Phreatobacter stygius: one gene and its partner. The protein of the gene in region 1 interacts with the protein of each later gene in a pairwise test. Links are inferred from orthologs where the notes say so. Each region holds a gene or a part of one and is shown on either strand. Other genes may lie near its edges. The genes, in order: E8M01_RS31560 and E8M01_RS11020.

What was found.
Region 2: the proteins of E8M01_RS31560 (region 1) and E8M01_RS11020 interact in binary tests that used the Escherichia coli proteins (3 or more experiments, as listed by UniProt). The link is inferred for Phreatobacter stygius from one-to-one orthologs.

The regions. Positions count from the first base shown.
Region 1 is NZ_CP039690.1:6,664,230-6,675,162, forward strand. What follows is about bases 5,363-8,361. They hold E8M01_RS31560 (two-component system sensor histidine kinase NtrB), read right to left. Parts: upstream 7,431-8,361; coding sequence 6,294-7,430; downstream 5,363-6,293. Other genes in these bases: ntrC (nitrogen regulation protein NR(I)), read right to left, coding at 5,363-6,281; dusB (tRNA dihydrouridine synthase DusB), read right to left, coding at 7,427-8,361. Outside these bases: E8M01_RS31540 (D-amino-acid transaminase), read right to left, coding at 1-833; nitrogen assimilation response regulator NtrX, read right to left, coding at 1,076-2,443; E8M01_RS31550 (sensor histidine kinase NtrY-like), read right to left, coding at 2,465-4,711; more of ntrC, read right to left, coding at 4,839-5,362; more of dusB, read right to left, coding at 8,362-8,467; E8M01_RS31570 (bifunctional 2-C-methyl-D-erythritol 4-phosphate cytidylyltransferase/2-C-methyl-D-erythritol 2,4-cyclodiphosphate synthase), read left to right, coding at 8,737-9,933; E8M01_RS31575 (CinA family protein), read left to right, coding at 9,935-10,444; E8M01_RS31580 (fused MFS/spermidine synthase), read right to left, coding at 10,422-10,933.
Region 2 is NZ_CP039690.1:2,394,116-2,404,838, forward strand. Bases 5,220-8,008 are described here. They hold E8M01_RS11020 (P-II family nitrogen regulator), read right to left. Parts: upstream 6,889-8,008; coding sequence 6,550-6,888; downstream 5,220-6,549. Other genes in these bases: E8M01_RS11015 (ammonium transporter), read right to left, coding at 5,220-6,507; tesB (acyl-CoA thioesterase II), read right to left, coding at 7,189-8,008. Outside these bases: cell division ATP-binding protein FtsE, read left to right, coding at 1-118; E8M01_RS11000 (cell division protein FtsX), read left to right, coding at 115-1,125; E8M01_RS11005 (outer-membrane lipoprotein carrier protein LolA), read right to left, coding at 1,132-2,028; E8M01_RS11010 (FtsK/SpoIIIE family DNA translocase), read right to left, coding at 2,099-4,912; more of E8M01_RS11015, read right to left, coding at 5,014-5,219; more of tesB, read right to left, coding at 8,009-8,052; E8M01_RS11030 (ABC transporter permease), read right to left, coding at 8,145-8,939; E8M01_RS11035 (ABC transporter permease subunit), read right to left, coding at 8,953-9,855; E8M01_RS11040 (ABC transporter ATP-binding protein), read right to left, coding at 9,861-10,723. UniProt on the Escherichia coli protein: Involved in the regulation of nitrogen metabolism. Regulates the activity of its targets by protein-protein interaction in response to the nitrogen status of the cell.

The DNA of each region.
Region 1 (10,933 bases):
AATTTCGAACGCAGATCGGTGGCGATCGAGCCGGGCGCGCCGTTGCCGACCGGCCGGCCGTCGATCGCCACGATGGGCATGACGATGGTCGTCGCCGAGGTCAGGAAGCACTCGCGCGCCTCCTGGGCCTCGGCCACGCTGAACTGGCGCTCCTCGATCCGGACGCCCTCGCGGGCGCACAGATCGAACAGTGTCGTGCGGGTAATGCCCTTGAGGATGCCGTTATCGGCATAACGGGTCACCAGCACGCCGTCCTTGGTGACGATCCAGGCATTGGTTGACGATCCCTCGGTGACGAAGCCGTCCTTGTCGACCAGCCAGGCCTCGTAGGCGCCAGCCTCGCGCGCCGCCTGCTTGGCAAGGCAATTGGGCAAGAGCCCGACCGACTTGATGTCGACCCGCTCCCAGCGATTGTCGGGCAGGGTAATGACCTTGACGCCCTTGGCGGCATTGGCGTCGCCCTTGGACATGTCGACCGATTTGGCGGTGATCACCAGGGCCGGCGGCGTGCCGGGCTTCGGAAAGGCGTGATCGCGCCGCGCCACGCCGCGGGTCACCTGCATGTAGACGAGGCCCTCGCGCACCCGGTTGCGCCGGACCGTCTCGCGCAGCACCACGCTGAGCGCGCCGCGCGACATCGGCGAGGCGATCTTCAATTCGTTCAGCGAGCGCTCGAGCCGGTTGAGATGGCGCGTCTCGTCGACCAGCCGGCCGCCCGTCACCTCGCAGACCTCATAGACGCCGTCGGCGAACTGATACCCGCGATCCTCGATATGGACGGCTGCCGAACCATGAGGCAGGTAGCTGCCGTTGACATAAGCGATGCGGGACATGGTCGGGCTCCTGTTCGGGCTTGCCGATCGTCAGTTGGGACAACGCTCGCAGCGCGGGCCGCCTGACGCCTTGCAGAACGCGGTGCGGTTGCACCGCACTGCAACACCAATCTGACACGGTTCCGCCGGTCAGCGAAGGCCGGACATGCCCGGCCCGCGCAAAGCCGCCCTGACGAATTTGCGGGACGCCGCCGCGGGGATCGCCGCGGCGCGGGCCCCGGACGGCGGCGATCGCCGGCGAATCAGCCGACGCTCAGCGCCTTCAGTTTGCGGTGCAGCGCCGAACGCTCCATGCCGATGAACTCGGCGGTGCGCGAGATATTGCCGCCGAAGCGATTGATCTGGGCTGCCAGATATTCGCGTTCGAAGGCTTCGCGCGCCTCGCGCAGCGGCAGGGCCATCAGGTGTTCGCCCCCCTGGCCCTGCGGCATGGAGGGCACCGCCGAGCCGACATCGGGCGGCAGCATGGAGACATCGACCACCGCGTCGGGATCGCCGCCGGCGAGGATCAGCACGCGTTCGATATTGTTGCGCAATTGGCGCAGATTGCCCGGCCAGTCATGCGATTGCAGCACCGCCATGGCGTCTTCGCCGATCTTGCGCTTGGACAGGCCCGTGCCGGCCGAGATCTGGTCGAGGAAATGCTCGACCAGATCCGGGATGTCCTCGCGCCGCTCGGCCAGCGACGGCACCCGGATCGGCACCACGGCCAGCCGGTGGAACAGGTCTTCGCGGAAGCGCCCTTCGGAGATTTCGGTCTGGATGTCGCGCGCCGTCGACGAAATGATCCGGACATCGACCTGCACGCGGGTCGCCCCGCCGACGCGCTGGAAGCTCTGCTCGACCAGCACCCGCAGGATGCGGTTCTGCGTCTCGCGCGGCATGTCGGCGATCTCGTCGATGAACAGGCTGCCGCCATGGGCCTCTTCGAGTGCGCCGACCTTGCGTCCCCCGCCGTTCTGGCTCTCGGCCCCGAACAGCTCGATTTCCATGCGCTCCGGCGTGATCGCCGCGGCATTGATCACGATGAACGGCCCATTGGCGCGCACCGAGGTCGTGTGGATGGTGCGGGCGGTCAATTCCTTGCCGGCGCCGGAGGCGCCGAAAATCATGATCCGGCTGTTGGTCGGCGCCACCCGCTCGATCGTCTGGCGCAGCTGGTTCATCGCCGAGGAGCGGCCGACCAGCCCGGTGGCCTGCCCGGAAATCTGCCGCAGCGCCTTGACCTCGCGCCTCAGCCGGGAGGTTTCGATGGCGCGCTCGGCGACCAGCACCAGCCGGTCCGACTTGAACGGCTTTTCGATATAATCATAGGCGCCGCGCTTGATCGCCGAGACGGCGGTCTCGATATTGCCGTGGCCGGAGATCATCACCACCGGCACGTCCGGATGGCGTTCCTTGACCACGTCGAGAAGCTGCAGGCCGTCGAGCCGGCTGCCCTGCATCCAGATGTCGAGGAAGATCAGGTTGGGCCGACGCGCCTCGATCACCGCCAGCGCCTCGTCGGAATTGCGGGCGGTGCGGGTTCGATAGCCTTCGTCGTCCAGAATACCCGCGACGATGTCACGGATATCCACCTCGTCATCGACCACCAGAATATCGCCTGCCATACTACGAAACCCGTTCCGATCTCACTCGGCCGCCGTGGCGGATGCCACGACGACTTTCTGGTCCTTGAAACTCAAGCGGATGCACGCCCCTCGTATCCGTCCCTCGGCATCTGGCGGCGCGTCGAACAGGCCGAGGCCGCCGCCATGCTCTTCGAGGATCTTGCCGACGATCGCGAGCCCCAGTCCCGTTCCCTTGGTGCGGGTGGTGACATAGGGCTCGAGCAGCCGGTGACGGTTCTCCTTAGGTAAGCCCATTCCGTTGTCGATCACGTCTATCGCAAAGAAAGGCGGATTTGCGACCAGGCGCACCATGATGCGTCCCTTGCCGCGCTCATCCTCAGGAACCGCCGCGATCGCCTCGGTTGCGTTCTTGATGATATTCGTCAGGGCCTGGCTGATCAGGCGGCGATCGAACGAGGCCGGCCACGGGCCTTCGGCAATATCCGCGGCGATATCGATCTCGGGATAGCCGATGCGCATCATGAACACGGCTTCGCGCACGGTCTCGGCGACGTCCTCGCGCTCGAACACCGGCTTCGGCATGCGGGCGAAGGAGGAGAACTCATCGACCATCCTGCCGATGTCGCCGACCTGGCGGATGATCGTGTCGGTACACTGGTCGAAAACCTCGCGGTCCTCGGTGATCACCCGGCCGTATCGCCGCTTCAGGCGCTCGGCCGACAGCTGGATCGGGGTCAGCGGGTTCTTGATCTCATGGGCGATGCGGCGCGCGATATCGGCCCAGGCCGAGGTGCGCTGGGCCACCACCAGGTCGGTCACGTCGTCGATGGTGACGACCGCGCCATGGGCACCCTCCTCGTCGGCCTCCAGCGCGACCCGCACCACCAGGGTTCGTTCGCGCCCGCCGCGCACCAGCATGACCTGGCCCTGGACCAGATTGGCGCCGCCCTGGCCCGCGCGGCCGATCAGGTCGGCGAGCTCGGGCACTTTCTCGGCCAGCACCGCCCCCGACAGTTCGGCACTGGCAAGGCCCAGAATGTCGGCGGCCGAGCGGTTCATCAAGGTGACGTGGCCGGCCTCGTCCAGGCCGAGCACGCCGGCGGTCACGCCCGACAGCACGGCTTCGGTGAAACGCCGGCGGCTGTCGATCTGGTCGCGGGCGCTGATCAGATCCTCGCGCTGCTGGCGCAATTGCGCGGTCATCTTGTTGAACGTGTCGCCGAGATTGGCGAGATCGCCCTCCGACTTGCGGATATGGACTTCGACGGCGAGATCGCCGGCCGCGACCTGGTCGGCGGCGCCGATCAGGCGCCGGATCGGCTGGACCAGGCGGTTGGCGAAGCTCAGGCCCAGGAACACCGACGACAGGGTCACCAAAAGCGCGATCAGCGCGAACATCAGGGCGAAGGCGATCTGCAGGCCAAGCCTGCGGTCCTGCAGCTGCTGATATTCGAACAGCCCGAACTGGGTTGCCCTGAGGTGCTCGCCAATGCGCGGATTGATCGGCCGGACAATGTAGAGGAACTCGTCGATCCCGCGCTTGAGCCTGAGGATCGCCTCGATGAAGTCGCGCTCGCCGCGCGAGGCGACATTGACGATGATGTCGTCGGTCTTGCTCACCTCGTCGAGAATCGACGCCGGAATGCTGAAATCGACCTGCACCGGCAGGTCGGCCGCCTCGACCACGCTGCCGTCGGGGCGGACCAGCCTGACCACCGCGAAACCGCGCACCAGCGCCTGGGCGGTCAGGAACCGTTTGAAATCGACCTGCCGGCTGTCCAGCGCCCGGATCCGCTCGATATCCTGGGTCAGCGCGCCGGCTTCCGCCCGGACCAGCTCGATCTGCTCGCCGACATAGGCATTGGCGACCTGCGCCGAGGCCTCGACGGCGCGTCTCACACCGCCGGAGAAAATGCCCTCCATGCCCCGGTCGAGCGTCACCGAGGCGGCCACCGCCAGCACCGCCACGGGAATAGAGGCGACGAAGGCGAACAGCCGCACGACCCGTTCGTGCAGGCGCGAGGCGGCCTGGCCGCTGCGCCGGGCGCGCCTCAGCGCCAGGATCTCCCGGACGATCATCAATACCAGCAGCAGCACCAGGACGGCATCGACCACCAGGACGCTGAGCACGACCTCGTGGGTCGGCGTCACCGGCGAGAGCCCGGTGACCAGCAGGAAGGTGACGAGCCCCGCCAAGAGGGCGACGCCGACCATGACGGGCCCTGCCCGCCCGGAACGCAGGCGCGGCATGCTCGCCGCGCTGTCGATGACACGGATCGCGGGATCGGGCGGTGCTTGAGCCGTCATGCAGTGAATGCTCTCCGGACGGAGCGTCGAGCAGCCCTTATTGGCAGCTCGACAGCCCAATCGCAAAGGAATCCTGCGGCCCTCTTACAACAACTGTGTCCGAAAAGTCACGTAATCGGGCTTCACGTCACCGCGAGGTGCGGATCACCTGGATGTCCAGGTCGCGCACTTTCTTGCGCAATGTGTTGCGATTGACCCCGAGCAGATCGGCCGCCTTGATCTGGTTGCCGCGGGTCGCCGCCAGCGCCGCCGAGATCAGCGGGATCTCCACTTCGCGCAAGACCCGGTGATAGAGGCCGGGCGGCGGCACGTCGTCGCCGAACGATTTGAAATAGGTTCCCATGTGGCGTTCCACCGAGGCCATCAGGGTCTCGTCCTCGCGTGCCGCCTCGCGCGACGACATCGGCTCCGGCGTCGACAATTCATTGTCGATGATCGGCCCGGTGATGATTTCCTGCGGATAGAGCGCGGTCAGCCGCCGGATCATGTTCTCGAGTTCACGGACATTGCCCGGCCAGCGATAGCGCTTCAGTTTCTCCATCGCGCCGGAATCGATCTGCTTGGCCGGCAGGCCCTCGCGCTCGGCCTGGGCGAAGAAGTGGCGGACCAGATCCGGAACGTCGTCGCTGCGCTCGCGCAGCGGCGGCAATCTCAGCGGCACGACATTCAGCCGGAAGAACAGGTCCTCGCGGAACATGCCCTGCTGGATCTGCTGGCGCAGGTCCTTGTTGGTCGCGGCGACGATCCGGACATCGGCCTTGATCGGCGTGCGCCCGCCAACGGTTGTATATTCGCCCTGCTGCAGCACCCTGAGCAGCCGCGTCTGGGCCTCCATCGGCATGTCGCCGATCTCGTCGAGGAACAGCGTGCCGCCTTCGGCCTGCTCGAACCGGCCGGGATTGCGCGCCTGCGCGCCGGTGAACGCGCCCTTCTCGTGGCCGAACAGCTCGCTCTCGATCAGGTCGCGCGGGATGGCCGCCATGTTGATCGCGACGAAAGGCCCGGCGCGGCGCTTGCCGTAATCATGCAGGGCGCGCGCGACCAGTTCCTTGCCGGTGCCGCTTTCGCCGACGATCATCACCGTCAGGTCGGTCTGCATCAGCCGGGCCAGGACCCGATAGATGTCCTGCATGGCCGGCGACCGGCCGACCAGGGGGATCGTGTCGGCGTCGGCCAGCGGCGCCTTGCCGCCGAGCTTGCCTTTCGGCTCGGCCAGCGCCCGCCCGACGATCGACACCAGTTCCTTCAGGTCGAACGGCTTCGGCAGGTAGTCATAGGCGCCGCGTTCGGAGGCCTTGATCGCGGTCATGAAGGTGTTCTGCGCACTCATCACCACCACCGGCAGCTCCGGCCGGAGCTTCTTGATGCGCGGCAGCAGATCGAAGGCGTTCTCATCGGGCATCACCACGTCGGTGATCACGATGTCGCCGTCGCCCTGGGCGACCCAGCGCCACAGCGTCGTGGCATTGCCGGTGAGCCTGACGTCATAACCGGCCCGCGACAGCGCCTGGTTCAGCACCGTCCGGATCGCGGCGTCGTCATCGGCGACCAGGATCGTTCCCGTCGGCATAGGTGAACCTCGTCAAAGAGCTTTGCGGCCGTTGATGTCGCCGTGCGACACGCGCGCCATGGGCAGGAGAATCCGGAACAGGGTCTTCCGGGGCTGACTGTCGCATTCGACAATGCCGCCATGGTCGCCGACGATCTTGGCGACCAGGGCGAGCCCGAGGCCGGAGCCCGAGCTCTTGGTGGTGACGAAGGGGTCGAACAGGTGCGGCAGCAGGTCGTCGGGCACGCCTGGGCCGTTGTCGCGCACGCAGACCTCGAGCGGCAGCGCGACCCGGGTCGCCGTGCCCGGCATGGTCAGCCGGACACCCGGGCGGAAGGCGGTGGAGAGCATGATCTCGCCCTCGCCGGTGTGGTCGCCGATCGCCTCGGCCGCATTCTTCATCAGGTTGAGGAAGACCTGGATCAGCTGATCGCGATTGCCGAACACCGGCGGCAGTGACGGGTCATATTCCTCGGCGAAACGGATGTGCCGGGCAAACCCCGATTGCGACAGCTTCTTCACATGTTCCAGCACGACATGGATATTGACCGGCTCGCGCTCCACCGGCCGCTCGTCGGAAAACACCTCCATGCGGTCGACCAGCTTGACGATGCGATCGGCCTCGTCGCAGATCAGCCGCGTCAGGGTGCGGTCCTGGTCGTCGACCGAGGTTTCCAGAAGCTGGGCGGCGCCGCGAATGCCCGACAGCGGGTTCTTGATCTCGTGCGCCAGCATGGCGGCGAGCGCCGTGACCGAGCGCGCCGCTCCGCGATGGGTCAATTGCCGGTCCATCTTGTCGGCAATGGTCCGTTCCTGAAGCATGACGACGACGGCGCCGGCACGCTCCGGCATCGGCGCGACATAGATGTCGACCACCCGCTCCGCGCCGTTGCGCGGCGTGCCGAGATCGACCTTGTATTCGTTGACCGGCGCGCCGCGATCGCGGACCTGCTCGATCAACGCCAGCAACGGGCTGCCGAAGGGCACCAGCTCGCGCAGGGCGTGGCGCTGCAGCACCGGAATCGAGGCCTGGAAGAAGGCTTCCGCGGCGGCATTGCCGTCGAGGATCGTGCCATCAGACGAAACGCTCACCACGGGATGCGGCAAGGCGTTCAGAATCGAATCATGCGCCTCCATCGACGAGGCGGCAGGCTTGGTCGCAAGCGTCATGCTGCAGCCCTCCAGGCCAGCGCGTCATAGGCCTCGTCGAGCGCCGCGATCACCTGTTCCGGCTGGTCGAGGGTCAGCACCCGCCGGCGCGCCGCCGACAGCGTCATGGCCGAAGCGCCGGCCTGGCCGGCCGCCACGTCCAGGGCCCAGCCGAGATGTTTGCGGGCATGGCGCACGCCGACGGCGACGCCGTAATGGGTGAGCTGCGCCTCGTAGAGCTCGACGGCGACGTCGCGCTGGCTGGCGAGATCCGGATCGGCCGGCACCGCCATGCCGGCCAGGTGGGCCGCCACCTGGGCCAGGAACCAGGGTTTGCCCTGGGCGCCGCGGCCGATCATCACGGCATCGGCCCGCGCCCTGTCCAGGCAATCGGAGGCCTGCTCGACGGTCGCGACATCGCCATTGGCGACCAGCGGCACGCCGATGGCGGCGCGCACCTCAGCGATCAGCGACCAATCCGCCTGCCCCTTGTAGAACTGCTGGCGGGTGCGGCCGTGCACGGTGATCAGCTGGATGCCCGAGGCCTCGGCGCGGCGCGCCAGCTCCGGCGCATTGATCGATGCCTCGTCCCAGCCGAGTCGCATTTTCAGCGTCACCGGCACATCGACTGCCGCAACGGTGGCCTTGATCAAATTTTCAGCAAGATCGAGGTCGCGCATCAGCGCCGAACCGGCATAGCCGCCGGTCACCCGCTTGGCCGGGCAGCCCATGTTGATGTCGATGACCTTCGCGCCGGCACCGGCGGCCACCTTGGCCCCCTCGGCCATCCAATGCGGCTCGCAACCGGCGATCTGGACCACGTGCAGGTCGAGCCCGTCGCCTTCGGCGCGCAGGCGCGCCTCTTCCTCGCCCAGCGCCAGGTCGTCGCTCGGCACCATCTCGGACACCACCCAGCCGGCGCCGAAGCGCGCCACCATCCGGCGGAACGGCGCATCGGTGACACCCGACATCGGCGCAAGCGCCACCGGGCTGGCGATCCGATGCTGGCCAATCGACAAAGCCACGGCCGAAGGCGTCGTGGTCGAAATGTGAGCCATCCGAATGCCTATTTCCTGTGCGTCTAACTGAGTGCCTACAGTTTAGACATCATTGCCGCACTGCACAAGAGGATTGCTGTGCTGATCGACAGGAAGACAGCCGCGGCCCGGGCTGCCGGCGCGGAATTCCCGCCCGGGCCATGGCCTCATCATGCGGCCAAGGCGGACCGGCGCCGGAAGGCCGGCGTCACCGGCGCAGTCTCTGGTCCCGGCCGGCCGTAGCCGGTTGGAGAATTCCGGGCTAGGTAACGGGTGAACGGGCCCGACGCATGATGAAACCGACCAGAACCATTGCCGCGCTGATCGTCGCGGCCGGACGAGGCAGCCGGGCCGGCGATGGCCTGCCCAAGCAATACCGCCGCGTCGGGCAAAGCCCGCTGCTTGCCCATTCCGTGGCGATTTTCGCCGGGCATCCGGCGATCTCGACGGTGCGGGTGGTGATCGATCCGGCCGACCAGCAGCTCTACCGCGAATCGGTCGCGCAGGCCGCGACGCTCGGCGCGCCGGTCCCCGGCGGCCCGACGCGGCAGGCCTCGGTGCGGGCCGGGCTCGAGGCCCTGGCGGCCGACGCCCCCGACCTCGTCCTGGTGCATGACGCGGCCCGCCCCTTCGTGTCGTTCGACCTGATCGATCGGGCGCTGGCCGCCCTGTCCGTGCCGGGCAGCCTTGCCGCGGTCCCCGGCACGGCCTTGGTCGACACGATCAAGAGCGTCGACGCCGCCGAGACCGTCACCGGCACCCCTGCCCGGCTCGCCCTGCGCGCCATCCAGACGCCGCAGGCTTTCGATTTCGCCGCCCTGCTCGCCGCCCACCGCCGCGTTGCCGGCGAGCCCGGCTTCGCGGCGACCGACGACGCCGCGGTGATGGAATGGGCCGGGCATCCCGTCCGGGTGTTTCCGGGCGATCCGGCCAATGTGAAACTGACCTATCCAGCGGATTTCGCGGCGGCCGAGCGCCTGATGACACGGACCATCGCAATGAATGATGTGCGCATCGGCCAGGGCTACGACGTCCACGCCTTCGGCCCCGGCGACCATGTCTGGCTCGGCGGCGTCAGGATCGCCCATGACCGCGGCGTGATCGCCCATTCGGACGGCGACGTCGTCCTGCACGCGCTGACCGACGCCTTGCTCGGCGCCATCGCCGACGGCGATATCGGCAGCCATTTCCCGCCGAGCGATCCGCAATGGCGCGGCGCGTCGTCCGACCGGTTCCTGGCCCATGCCGGCGCGCTGATCGCCGCGCGCGGCGGCCGGATCGGCAATATCGACATTACCGTGGTCTGCGAGGCGCCGAAGGTCGGGCCGCATCGCGATGCCATGCGGGCCCGCATCGGCGCGATCCTCGGACTTGAGGCGGAGCGCGTCGCCATCAAGGCGACAACCAGCGAACAGATGGGCTTTGTCGGCCGCCGCGAGGGCCTGGCGGCCCTGGCGGTCGCAACCGTCAGGCTTCCGGGAGACTGACATGGACGAGGCAAGGATCCGCGCGGCCGCCAGCGAAGTGCTCGACCTCTGCCGCGCCAGGAAACTCATGGTGGCGACCGCCGAGAGCTGCACCGGTGGCCTGGTCGCCGGCGCGCTCACCGCCATTGCCGGTTCCTCCGACGTGGTCGACCGCGGCTTCGTCACCTATACCAATGACGCCAAGCACGAGATGCTCGGCGTTCCCCAAGCCGTGCTGGCAAGTGTCGGGGCGGTGTCGCGCGAGACCGCCGAAGCCATGGCGCGTGGCGCGCTCGGGCGGTCGAAGGCGCATCTTGCCGTGGCGATCACCGGCATTGCCGGCCCGGGCGGCGGCAGCGACGCGAAACCGGTGGGACTGGTCCATTTCGCCGCCGCCGCGCGCGACGGGCGGCTGGTCGCCGAGGAGCGCCGGTTCGGCGCGATCGGCCGCGACGCGGTGCGCGCCGAGAGCGTGGCGGTCGCGCTCGGACTGCTCAAGACCCTGGCGGTCAGCGCCGGTAGTGCGCGATGATCGCGCCGAGAATGTTCGAATAGTCGTCGGTCCAGGGCCGCACCGTGCCGCCGTCCTGGTCATGCCAGCCACGCGCGGCATCGAGCGCCCCGAAGGCTGTCGGCTGCTCGGCGACGATCGCGGCGATCACGCCGAATTTCATCTCCTCGAGTTGGTCGGGCGACGCGGTATAGTCGTTGACGCGCACCGCCATGCCCTGGTCGGCCGCGATCGCCGCGACCACGGGGCCAAGACGCATGTGCCGGTTGGAAATGTGCATGACGATCATGCCGCCGGGGGCGATCTTCTTCCGGTAGATCGCCATCGCCTCGCGCGTCAGCAGATGGCCGGGGATCGAATCGGATGAAAAGGCATCGATCACCAGCACGTCCAGGGCGCCTTGCTCGCCCTCCGCGAGCGTCAGCCGGGCGTCGCCCAGGATGACCGGCGCGCGCGGCGTGCAACTGCGCAGGAACGAAAAATCGCGGCGCGCGATGCGCTCGATTTCGC
Region 2 (10,723 bases), 4.3 Mb from region 1 along the record:
CCTGATCGCCACCCATGACCTGTCCCTCCTGGACCAGGTCGAGGCGCGCCGCCTGATCATCGACGACGGCTTCGTCTCGATCAACGACCCGCATCACCTCGAGGACGACCGGTGGTGATCGACCTGACCCCCTTGAAAGCCCTGTGGGCGCAGCTGGCCGGGCGCCTCGGACTGCCGGTACCGGCGCCGGCCGGCGACCCTGAAGCGGGCGACGACCGGCTGCCGGCGAGCAGCGGCGCATCACTGGTGCCGCCGTCCTCGATCGCCGGCCGGGCGCTGGTCGTCATCATCGCCATCATGACCTTCCTCGGCTCGCTGACCGTCGGCGCGGTCGACCTGGTGCGCACCGCCGCCGATGATTGGACCGCCTCGATCGTGCGCGAGGCGACCATCCAGATCCGGCCGGCGCCCGGCCGCAACCTGCAGGTCGACGTGACCCGCGCGACCGAGGTCGCCGTCCGTTTCCCCGGCGTCGCCGATGTCTCGCCCTATACGGCGGAAGAGACCGCCCGCATGCTGGAGCCCTGGCTCGGCACCGGGCTTGCGACCGACGACCTGCCGATCCCCCGGCTGATCGTGCTCCGGCTCGCCGACGACCGGCCGGCCGACCTGGCCGGGCTCAGGCGGGCACTGGTCGAGCAGGTGCCGAGTGCCAGCCTCGACGATCATCGCCAATGGTTCGACCGGCTCAAGGCCATGGCCCGGGCGGTCGTCATCGTTGGCCTGACCATCGTCACATTGATGATCCTGACAACAGGCCTTTCGGTGATCTTCGCCACCCGCGCGGCGGTCGCCACCAACCGCCCGGTGGTCGAGGTGCTGCATTTCGTCGGCGCGCGTGATGCCTTCATCGCCGGCGAATTCCAGCGCCACTTCCTCTGGCTGGCGCTCAAGGGAGGTCTCGCCGGTGGCGGTGCCGCGATCGTCTCGATCCTGACCGCCGGCCTCATCGCCTCGCGCTGGCGCGCCACCGCCGGCGGCGATCAGATCGAGGCTCTGTTCGGCACGTTCTCGCTCGGCTCGACCGGTTATGTCGGCATTGTCGTGCTGGTCGTGCTGGTCACCACGGTCGCCGCGCTGACCTCGCGCTGGACGGTCATGCGGACCTTGAACGCGATCGACTAGAACCTGCTACTGTAGGATCCGCTCGTAATTGATCCGGAACTGCCGCTGGTCCGGCCTGCGGCTGGTGTCGAGATTGTGCACGGCGACCGAGGTCTCGTAGCCCTGTGCGTCGAACACCGTCCACTGCCGGAGCGTGAAGTCATTGGCATTGAACAGGATCATCAGCCGGTTGGTGCCGCCGATGGCCTGGCGTTCCTCCAGCATCACGATGACATAGTCGGGATCGCGGGTGACCGACGTGACATTGGCGTCGCGCAGGATGTCGACACGATCCGACAGCAGGAAACGCAACGGCGTCTGCGACAGGGGATAGATGTCTTGCGTGTTCAGCCGTCGGTCGCGCACCGCCACCGACTGGCCGTCGGCGATGATCTCGACCGGGCTCGGCGCATTGTACTGGAAGCGGATCTTGCCGGGCTTGTCGAGATAGAGCTTGCCGGTGGTGCGCCGGCCGTCCGGCCCGACCTGGACGAAATCGCCCTGCATGAAGCGGATGCCGTTGAAATAGGCGTTCACCTGCTGGGCGATGTCACGCGTATCGGCGTCGATGCCGCGGGCGGCGCGCGGCGCCTGACGCCGGACCGGCGGGGTCAACGGCCCGGCGGCCGTCGTGGTCGGCGCCGGCGCCGGCGCGGCTGCCGGGCCGGGCGGCTGCGGCATGGCGGGCGCGGTCGGCGAATCGGTCGAGGGACGCACGGCCGGCACTGGCGCAACCCGCGGCGGGCCGCCTGACGGCGCTGCCGCGCCGGGTGCCGGGCCGGATGCCGGGCCGAGCTGAAGCGGCGCGCCCTGGGCGAGCATGATCGGGCGGTCGGAGGCAGCCGCAAGCGAGGCCGCCCCGAACAGCGCGACCCCGGCCAGCAGCAGACAGGCCGGTCCCGCGATTGTCAGGCGTCTCGTCATCGCAGCTCCATGATTGGCTGGCGCGGGTGATAGGCAGTCGATAGGGCGAATTCGAGGCGAAACCCGGCCCTCAATCCGCGCCCTCGGGCAGCAGGATCTCACGCTTGCCTGCATGATTCGCCGGTCCGACGATACCTTCCCGCTCCATCCGCTCGATCAATGAGGCGGCGCGGTTGTAACCGATCTGCAGCCGCCTCTGGATATAGGAGGTCGACGCCTTCTTGTCGCGCATGACCACCTGGATCGCCCGGTCGTAGAGATCCGCCGGTTCGTCGCCGAAAGCGCCCTTGTCGAACACGGCGCCGTCCTCGCCCTCGCCGTCGGCGGCCTCCTCGTCATCGGTGGTGACCGATTCCAGATAGTCGGGCGCGCCCTGCTGCTTCAGATGACCGACGATCCGCTCGACCTCCTCGTCCGAGACGAACGGGCCGTGGACGCGGCTGATCCGGCCGCCGCCGGCCATGAACAGCATGTCGCCGCGGCCGAGCAGCTGCTCGGCACCCTGCTCGCCCAGAATGGTGCGGCTGTCGATCTTCGAGGTCACCTGGAACGAGATGCGGGTCGGGAAGTTCGCCTTGATCGTGCCGGTGATGACGTCGACCGACGGACGCTGGGTCGCCATGATCAGGTGGATGCCGGCGGCGCGCGCCATCTGGGCCAGACGCTGGATGGCGCCTTCGATGTCCTTGCCCGCGACCATCATCAGGTCGGCCATTTCGTCGACGATGACGACGATATAGGGGATCGGGTCGAGGCCCATCTCCTCCTGCTCGTAGACCGCCTCGCCGGTTTCCCGGTCGAAGCCGGTCTGGACGGTGCGGGTCAGCAATTCGCCCTTCGAACGGGCTTGCGCCATGCGGGCATTGAAGCCGTCGATATTGCGCACGCCGAGCTTCGACATTTTCTTGTAGCGCTCTTCCATCTCGCGCACCGCCCATTTGAGCGCCACGACCGCCTTTTTCGGGTCGGTGACGACAGGGGTGAGCAGATGCGGAATGCCGTCATAGATCGACAATTCGAGCATTTTCGGATCGACCATGATCAGCCGGCACTGCGCCGGCGTCAGCCGGTAGACCAGCGACAGGATCATCGTGTTGATGGCGACCGACTTGCCCGAGCCGGTGGTACCGGCCACCAGCAGATGCGGCATCTTGGCGAGATCGGCGATCACCGGATCGCCGCCAATGGTCTTGCCGAGCGCGATCGGCAGCTTTTCCTTGGCGGTGATGAAATCCTGGCTCGCCAGCATTTCGCGCAGCAGCACGTTTTCGCGCCTGGCATTGGGCAGTTCGATGCCGATGGCATTGCGGCCTGGCACCAGCGCGACGCGCGCCGAGACCGCCGACATGGAGCGGGCGATATCGTCGGCAAGGCCGATCACCCGGTTGGAGCGCGTGCCCGGCGCCGGCTCGAGCTCGTAGAGCGTCACCACCGGGCCTGGCCGGACATTGATAATCTCGCCACGCACGCCGAAATCGTCGAGCACCGAGGCGAGCGTCGCGGCATTGTCCTGCAGCGCCTCGGTCGACATCGAGACGTCGCGTTCGGAGGGCTTGGGTTCGGTCAGCAGGTCGAGCGGCGGCAGCTCATAGCTGTCGTCGATGCCGTCGGGCGGCGGCAGCGGCAGCTTCTGCTGGACCGCCACCGGGCGGGGGGCGGGTGCCGGCGCGTGAATACGCGGGCCACGGCCATCGGCGGCTGGGCGGGGTTCGACCTCGAATGGCGGTTCGTCGTCGACGGGCGGCCGGCCGGCGAGGCCCGGCGCGATGCGCGGTGCATCCACCTCCGGCTCGTCCTGACGGACCCGGGCCGGCGGCGCGTGATAGGTCCTGGGCGCCCGTTCGGCGGCCGCCTCGACCACCGGCTCGCGGCGCGCGCCGGTTGCCCGGGCGGCCACCGGAAAGTCGTCGTCCGGTTCGGTGAAGAAGGCTTTCGCGCGTGCGGCGAGACCCGGTGTCGCCGGTTCGGCGCGGCCGGCAGGCGCGCCGGCCGCGGCGCGCGCCAGATCCGGCGCTTCGCCCGCCATGCGCTTCAGCTTGGCCTTGGCCGACAGGACGCCATGGGCCAGCGCGCCGAGGCTGTTGGCGGCAAAGCCGCTGAGCCGTCCCGGCTCCTGGTCGTCGCTGCCGCGCACGCGCACCGCCCGCGCCGGGGCCAGCTCGTCGGCGAGCTCCTCCTCGGGCGGCCGGGCCGCCTTGATCATGACGCCGGCGGCGATCGCCGCGACGAACAGCCCAAGCCCCAGAATGGCAATGGCGACGAAGCCGCGCGTCAGGCCGGAGAGATTGCCGGCAACCGCGCTGATCACCGCCAGGCCGCCGTCGCCGATGACACCGCCGATACCGGTCGGCAGCGGCCAGCCGCGCGGCGCCTGCACCACGGAAGCGGCAACCGCCAGGATCATGCCGGCGGCGATGCCGAGCGGAATCCGCAGGCCTTCGCGATCGAACGGCCGGTTGGTGACGAAGCGCCAGCCCCACGCCGCCGCGACCCCGATGAGGCCAATGGCGCCGAGCCCGAACAGCTGCATGAGCAGATCGGCGAGGATCGCGCCGGGACGGCCGACCCAGTTCTTCACCGGCGCATTGGTGGCATGGCTGAGCGACGGATCGCCGGCGGTCCAGGTCATCAGGGCAAGCGCGGCCAGGCCGACGGCGGCAAGGATCGCAAGGCCGCCGATCTGTCGGATCTTGCGGCGCATTGCACCCTTCATCGCTTCGGGAAAGATCGAAAGCCCGGTATGCCGCCGCGCCACAGCCATGTCGGTCGCATCCTGTGAAGGGAGGGCCGGACGGGACATCCGCGCGCAGGCGGACGCCCCGGAAAGCCATCCGGTTCGTGAACCTGAACTTAGCGAGGCAAGGGTTGACGGGTGATTAACCATCGCCCGATTGGCCGGGTCGCGCGCCCTGCTGCCGGCATAAAGAAAACCCCCGGCGCGCTGCGCCGGGGGTCGTGTCGAGTCTCGAAAGCAGGCGGTCAGGCTCAGGGATTGTAAGCCCGCTCGCCATGCTCGGCGAGATCGAGACCCTCGCGCTCGCGGTCGGCGGAAACCCTCAGGCCGACGATCACGTCGACGATCTTGAACAGCACCAGCGAGCCGACGCCGGACCAGACCAGGGTCAGAAGCACCGCCTTGACCTGGGCCATGAAGGCCGGGCCGAATTCATAGGCCGCGACCGCCAGTTCGCCCGGCTTGGTTTCGTAGTCGGGGATGCCGACGCCGCCGAGCGAGGTATTGACCAGAATGCCGGTCGCCAGGGCGCCGATGATGCCGCCGACGCAATGGATGCCGAAGACGTCGAGCGAGTCGTCGTAGCCGAAGGCGTTCTTCACCGTCGAGCAGAAGACGAAGCAGACGCCGCCGGCGACCAGGCCGAGGACGATCGAGCCCATCGGCCCGGCGAAACCCGAAGCGGGTGTCACCGCGACCAGACCGGCAACGGCACCGGAGACCGCGCCGAGCAGCGAGGGCTTGCCCTTGGCCGCCCATTCGACGAACAGCCAGGACAGCGCCGCGGCGGCCGTCGCCACCAAGGTGTTCATCATGGCGAGCGCCGCCGTGCCATTGGCTTCGAGGTTGGAGCCGGCATTGAAGCCGAACCAGCCGACCCAGAGCAGGGCGGCGCCGATCAGGGTCATGACCAGCGAATGGGGCGGCATCAGTTCCTTGCCGTAACCGATGCGCTTGCCGATGACGAGGCAGCCGACCAGGCCGGCAATGCCGGCATTGATATGGACCACCGTACCGCCGGCGAAGTCGAGAGCACCCCACTGATAGATCAGGCCGGCATCGGCCTTGACCGCGGCGAGCTTGGCTTCGGCCGCCGCCTTGGCGGCTGCGTCGGCACCGGCTGCTGCGACCGCCTTGACCGCGTCGGCAATAGCGTCGGGACCGGCCCAGTACCAGACCATATGGGCGATCGGGAAGTAAATGAAGGTCACCCACAGGACCACGAACAGGATGACCGCGGAGAACTTCGCCCGCTCGGCGATGGCGCCGATGATCAGCGCCGGCGTGATGCAGGCGAAGGTCATCTGGAAGCAGATATAGGCGAGTTCGGGGATCACCACGCCGTTCGAGAAGGTCGCGGCGGTCGAATTGGCATCGACCCCGATCAGGAAGGCCTTGGAGAAGCCGCCGATATAGGCATTGAGCCCGCCGCCGCTGGTGAAGGTGAGCGAGTAGCCATAGACCACCCAGATGATCGCCACGAGAGCAACGATCACGAAGATCTGGGTGAGCACCGACAGCATGTTCTTGGTGCGCACGAGGCCGCCATAAAACAGCGCCAGGCCCGGAACCGTCATCAACAGCACCAGCACCGAGGAAACCAGCATCCAGGCGGTGTCACCCGGATTGGGCTTCGGCGGCGTCGGCGCCGGCGCCTGGGCCAGCGCCGGTTCGACGAAGACTGCCGCGGCGGCCAACAGCGCAAGCGCCGTGAAGCCCCACCGGGAACATATGGACTTGGTCATGTGGGAGTACTCCGGAAGGATATTGGGCGTTTGGGGGCCGCGTCAGAGCGCGTCGACGTCGGTCTCGCCGGTGCGGATGCGCACGGCATGCTCGATCGAGGTCACGAAGATCTTGCCGTCGCCGATCTGGCCGGTCTTGGCGGCGCCTGCGATGGCCGCGACGACCTTGTCGACGTCGCCGGCCGGGACAGCCACCTCGATCTTCAGCTTCGGCAGGAAGCTGACGGCATATTCGGCGCCGCGATAGATCTCGGTATGGCCCTTCTGGCGGCCATAGCCCTTCACTTCCGTCACGGTGAGGCCGTGGACCCCGATGCCGGTCAAGGCATCGCGGACCTCCTCCAGTTTGAATGGCTTGATGATAGCCATCACGATTTTCATATCGACATCCCCGAATTGGCTTCGCCGGAAGGCACCGGGTTGAAGCGTTGCTGGCGGCTCTTCGGCCCAACCCGAGCGGGGGCTGCGATCCGAACCAGGGACAGGGAATCAAGTCGCGTGCCAGTCGCACACGGCTCTGAAAAATGAAGTTATTTCAAATAGATAGATAGGGCTCCGGAAGTCTCTCCGAGAGCTTTCTCTGATTTTTGCCCAAACAATAGGCAATACAAAGCGTGCCATAAAGCCGCCGCAGCTTTGCCATGGCGGATTGCCCAGGAAATGTGCAGAATCGGAAACCGGTCACGTGCCGCGAAGCGGCCGGATCAACCCTTCCTGGGCGACTGACGCCACCAGCAACCCGTCGCGGGTGAAGATCGAGCCACGCGAAAAGCCGCGCGCGCCCTGGGACGACGGCGAATCCTGCGCATAGAGCAGCCATTGGTCGGCGCGGAACGGTCGGTGGAACCACATGGCGTGGTCGAGGCTGGCGCCCTGGATCGTCGCATCGAACAGGGTCCGCCCATGCGGGATCAGCGCTGCATCCAAAAGCGTCATGTCGGAGGCATAGGCCAGCACGCAGCGATGGACGATCGGATCGTCAGGCAAGGTGCCGGTCGCCCGGATCCAGGCGTGGAATTTGCCCTCGGGCTGACGCACGCCGCGATAACGCTCAAGTTCGACCGGACGCAATTCGATCGGCCGCTCACGGGCGAAATAGGCCTTCACCGCCGGCGGCGCCGCGGGGTCGAGATTGCGGCCGATCTCGGCCTCCGCCGGCAGGCTCTCCGGCGGCGGCACGTCGGGCATGCCGAACTGATGCTCGAAACCACCCTCTTCGACCTGAAACGAGGCGGACAGCGAAAAGATCGCGGCGCCGTGCTGGATCGCCAGCACCCGCCGGGTCGAAAAGCTCTTGCCGTCACGAATGCGCTCGACCTCATAGATGATCGGCGCCTTGGGATCGCCGGGCAGCACGAAATAGGCATGCAGCGAATGCGGTGCGCGGGCCTCGACGGTGCGGCAGGCAGCGACCAGCGCCTGGCCGATCACCTGGCCGCCGAACACCCGCTGCCAGCCCTCTTTCGGGCTCTGGCCGCGGAACAGGTTCACCTCGAGCCGCTCGAGATCGAGGATCTTCAAGAGGCGGTCGACGGCTGCGGACATGAGCGGGAAGGCTCCGGCGAGGGCTTAGACTGATCGCAGAGACCATCTTGGACGGATCGAGGTCAACCCCTCCCGGCCACGATCCCTTCCAACTACTGCCGCTTGGCGAGCGCATCCCGTTTGGTGGCGAGCGAGGCGGCGATCACCGCAATCGTCACCGCCGCGATCATCAGCGTGCAGATCGCGTTGATTTCCGGCGTCACGCCGAGCCGGACCTGGCTGTAGATGCGCATTGGCAAGGTGGTTGCCCCGGGGCCGGTGGTGAAGCTCGCGATCACCAGATCGTCGAGCGAGAGCGTGAAGGCGAGCAGGAAGCCTGCGATGACCGCCGGGGCGATGATCGGCAGGGTGACCCGGAAGAACACCTGGGCCGGCGAAGCGCCGAGATCGGCCGCCGCCTCTTCCAGCGACGCATCGAAACTGACCAGCCGCGACTGCACCACCACCGCCACGAAGCCGAGCGTGAAGGTCGCGTGCGCCACCGTCACCGTCCAGAAGCCGCGATCGATGCCGAGCGAGACGAACAGGAGAAGCAGCGACAGTCCGGTGATCACCTCGGGCATGACCAGCGGCGCATAGACCATGCCGGTGAACAGGAAGCGCCCGCGAAAGCGCAGGTAGCGGGTCAGCGCGAGCGCCGCGAAGGTGCCGATGACGGTGGCGATGACCGCCGAGACGAACGCGACCTTGGCGGTCATCCAGGCCGAATCGAGGAGCTGGCGGTTGTCCAGGATCGCGCTGTACCAGCGCGTCGAAAAGCCGCCCCAGACGGTGACCAGCTGGCTGGCATTGAACGAGAACACGATCAGGATGACGATCGGCAGGTAGAGGAAGCCGAAGCCGAGCGTCAGCGCGGTGGCGTCGATCAGGCGGGAGCGCCGGTTCATCGCCAGTCCCTCTTCATCGGGCAGCTTCCAGCTGGCGCGCCTGCAGGTGCTGATAGACCATGATCGGCCCGACCAGCACGACGAGCAGCAGGATGGCGACGGCTGACGCCACCGGCCAGTCGCGATTGGCGAAGAACTCGGTCCACAACGTCTTGCCGATCATCAGGGTTTCCGAGCCGCCGAGCAGATCCGGGATCACCACTTCTCCGGTGATCGGGATGAAACACAGGAAGCAGCCGGCAATGATGCCCGGCAAGGTCAGCGGCACGGTGATGCGCCAGAACGCCAGCCAGGGCGGGCAGCCCAGATCATTGGCCGCTTCCAAGAGGCTCCGGTCGATCCGCTCCAGCGCCGCATAGAGCGGCAGCACCATGAAGGGCAGGTAGGAATAGACCACCCCGATCAGGATCGCCGTCTCGGTATTGGCGATCTGCAGGCGCGTGCCGATCAGGCCGAGGCCGAGCAGCAGTTCGTTCAACAGCCCTTCGGGTTTGAGGATGCCGATCCAGGCATAGACCCGGATCAGGAAGCTGGTCCAGAACGGCAGGATCACCGCCATGACCAGGAGCGGCCTGAACCGTTCCGGAGCGCGGGCCATGGCATGGGCCATGGGGTAACCGATGATCAGCAGGATCAAGGTGCCGATCACGGCGATCCGGAGCGATGAGACGAAGGCGTCGATATAGAGACTGTCGCCGACGATCACGCCATAATTGGCCAATGACAGCTGGCCTGCCTTGTCGAGCCAGCCGGCCAGGCCGTCGCCAGCCTGGAAGACCGGCTCATAAGGCGGTACCGCGGTCGCCACCTGCGACAGCGACATTTTCGCGACGATGGCGAAGGGCACCAGGAAGAACAGCGCCAGCCAGAGATAGGGCACCAGGATGGTGACGCGGCGGGTGGCGCGATCGCTCATGGCCGCTACCGGGTCAACAGGACGAGCGCGTCGGCCGCGACCGCCAGGCGCACCGGCTCGCCCCAGGTGATCGGCCGCTCGACCAGGCGCGCGGCATTGGCGACCGCGGCGCGCAAGCGCAGGCCGCCGGCCCCGATCACATAGGTGGTCCAGTCGCCGAGATAGCCGATATCGTTGACGACGCCGTCGATCACCGTCCAGCCGTCGGGAGCCGGCTCGCCGCTCCTGAGGATGCGGGTCTTCTCCGGCCGCCAGGCAACCGCCACCGCCTGGCCGGCCGACACGGCCTCGGCCGCCTCGACGCTGACCCGTCCGGCAATCGCCGTCTCGATCGTCGCACGCCCGCCCTCGACCGCCGCGACCTTGCCCTCGATCAGGTTGATGTCGCCAATGAAGCCGGCGACATAACGGCTCGCCGGTGCCTCGTAGATCACCGGCGGCGGCGCCACCTGTACCACATGGCCCTTGTCCATCACCGCGATGCGGGTCGCCATGGTCATCGCTTCGTCCTGGTCATGGGTGACGATGACAAAAGTGATGCCGAGCCGCTCCTGCAGGGCGATCAGCTCGAACTGGGTCTCCTCGCGCAGCTTGCGGTCGAGCGCGCCGAGCGGTTCGTCGAGCAGCAGGACCTTCGGCCGCTTGACCAGCGCGCGGGCGAGCGCCACGCGCTGGCGCTGGCCGCCGGACAATTGATGCGGTTTGCGGCCGGCATAGGCTTCGAGCTTGACCAGTTTCAGCATGGCCGCGACCCGTTCGTGGATCTCGTCCTTCGGCAGTTGCTCCATGGCCAGGCCGAAGGCGATGTTCTTCTCCACGCTCATATGTGGAAACAGCGCATAGGACTGGAACATCATGTTGACCGGCC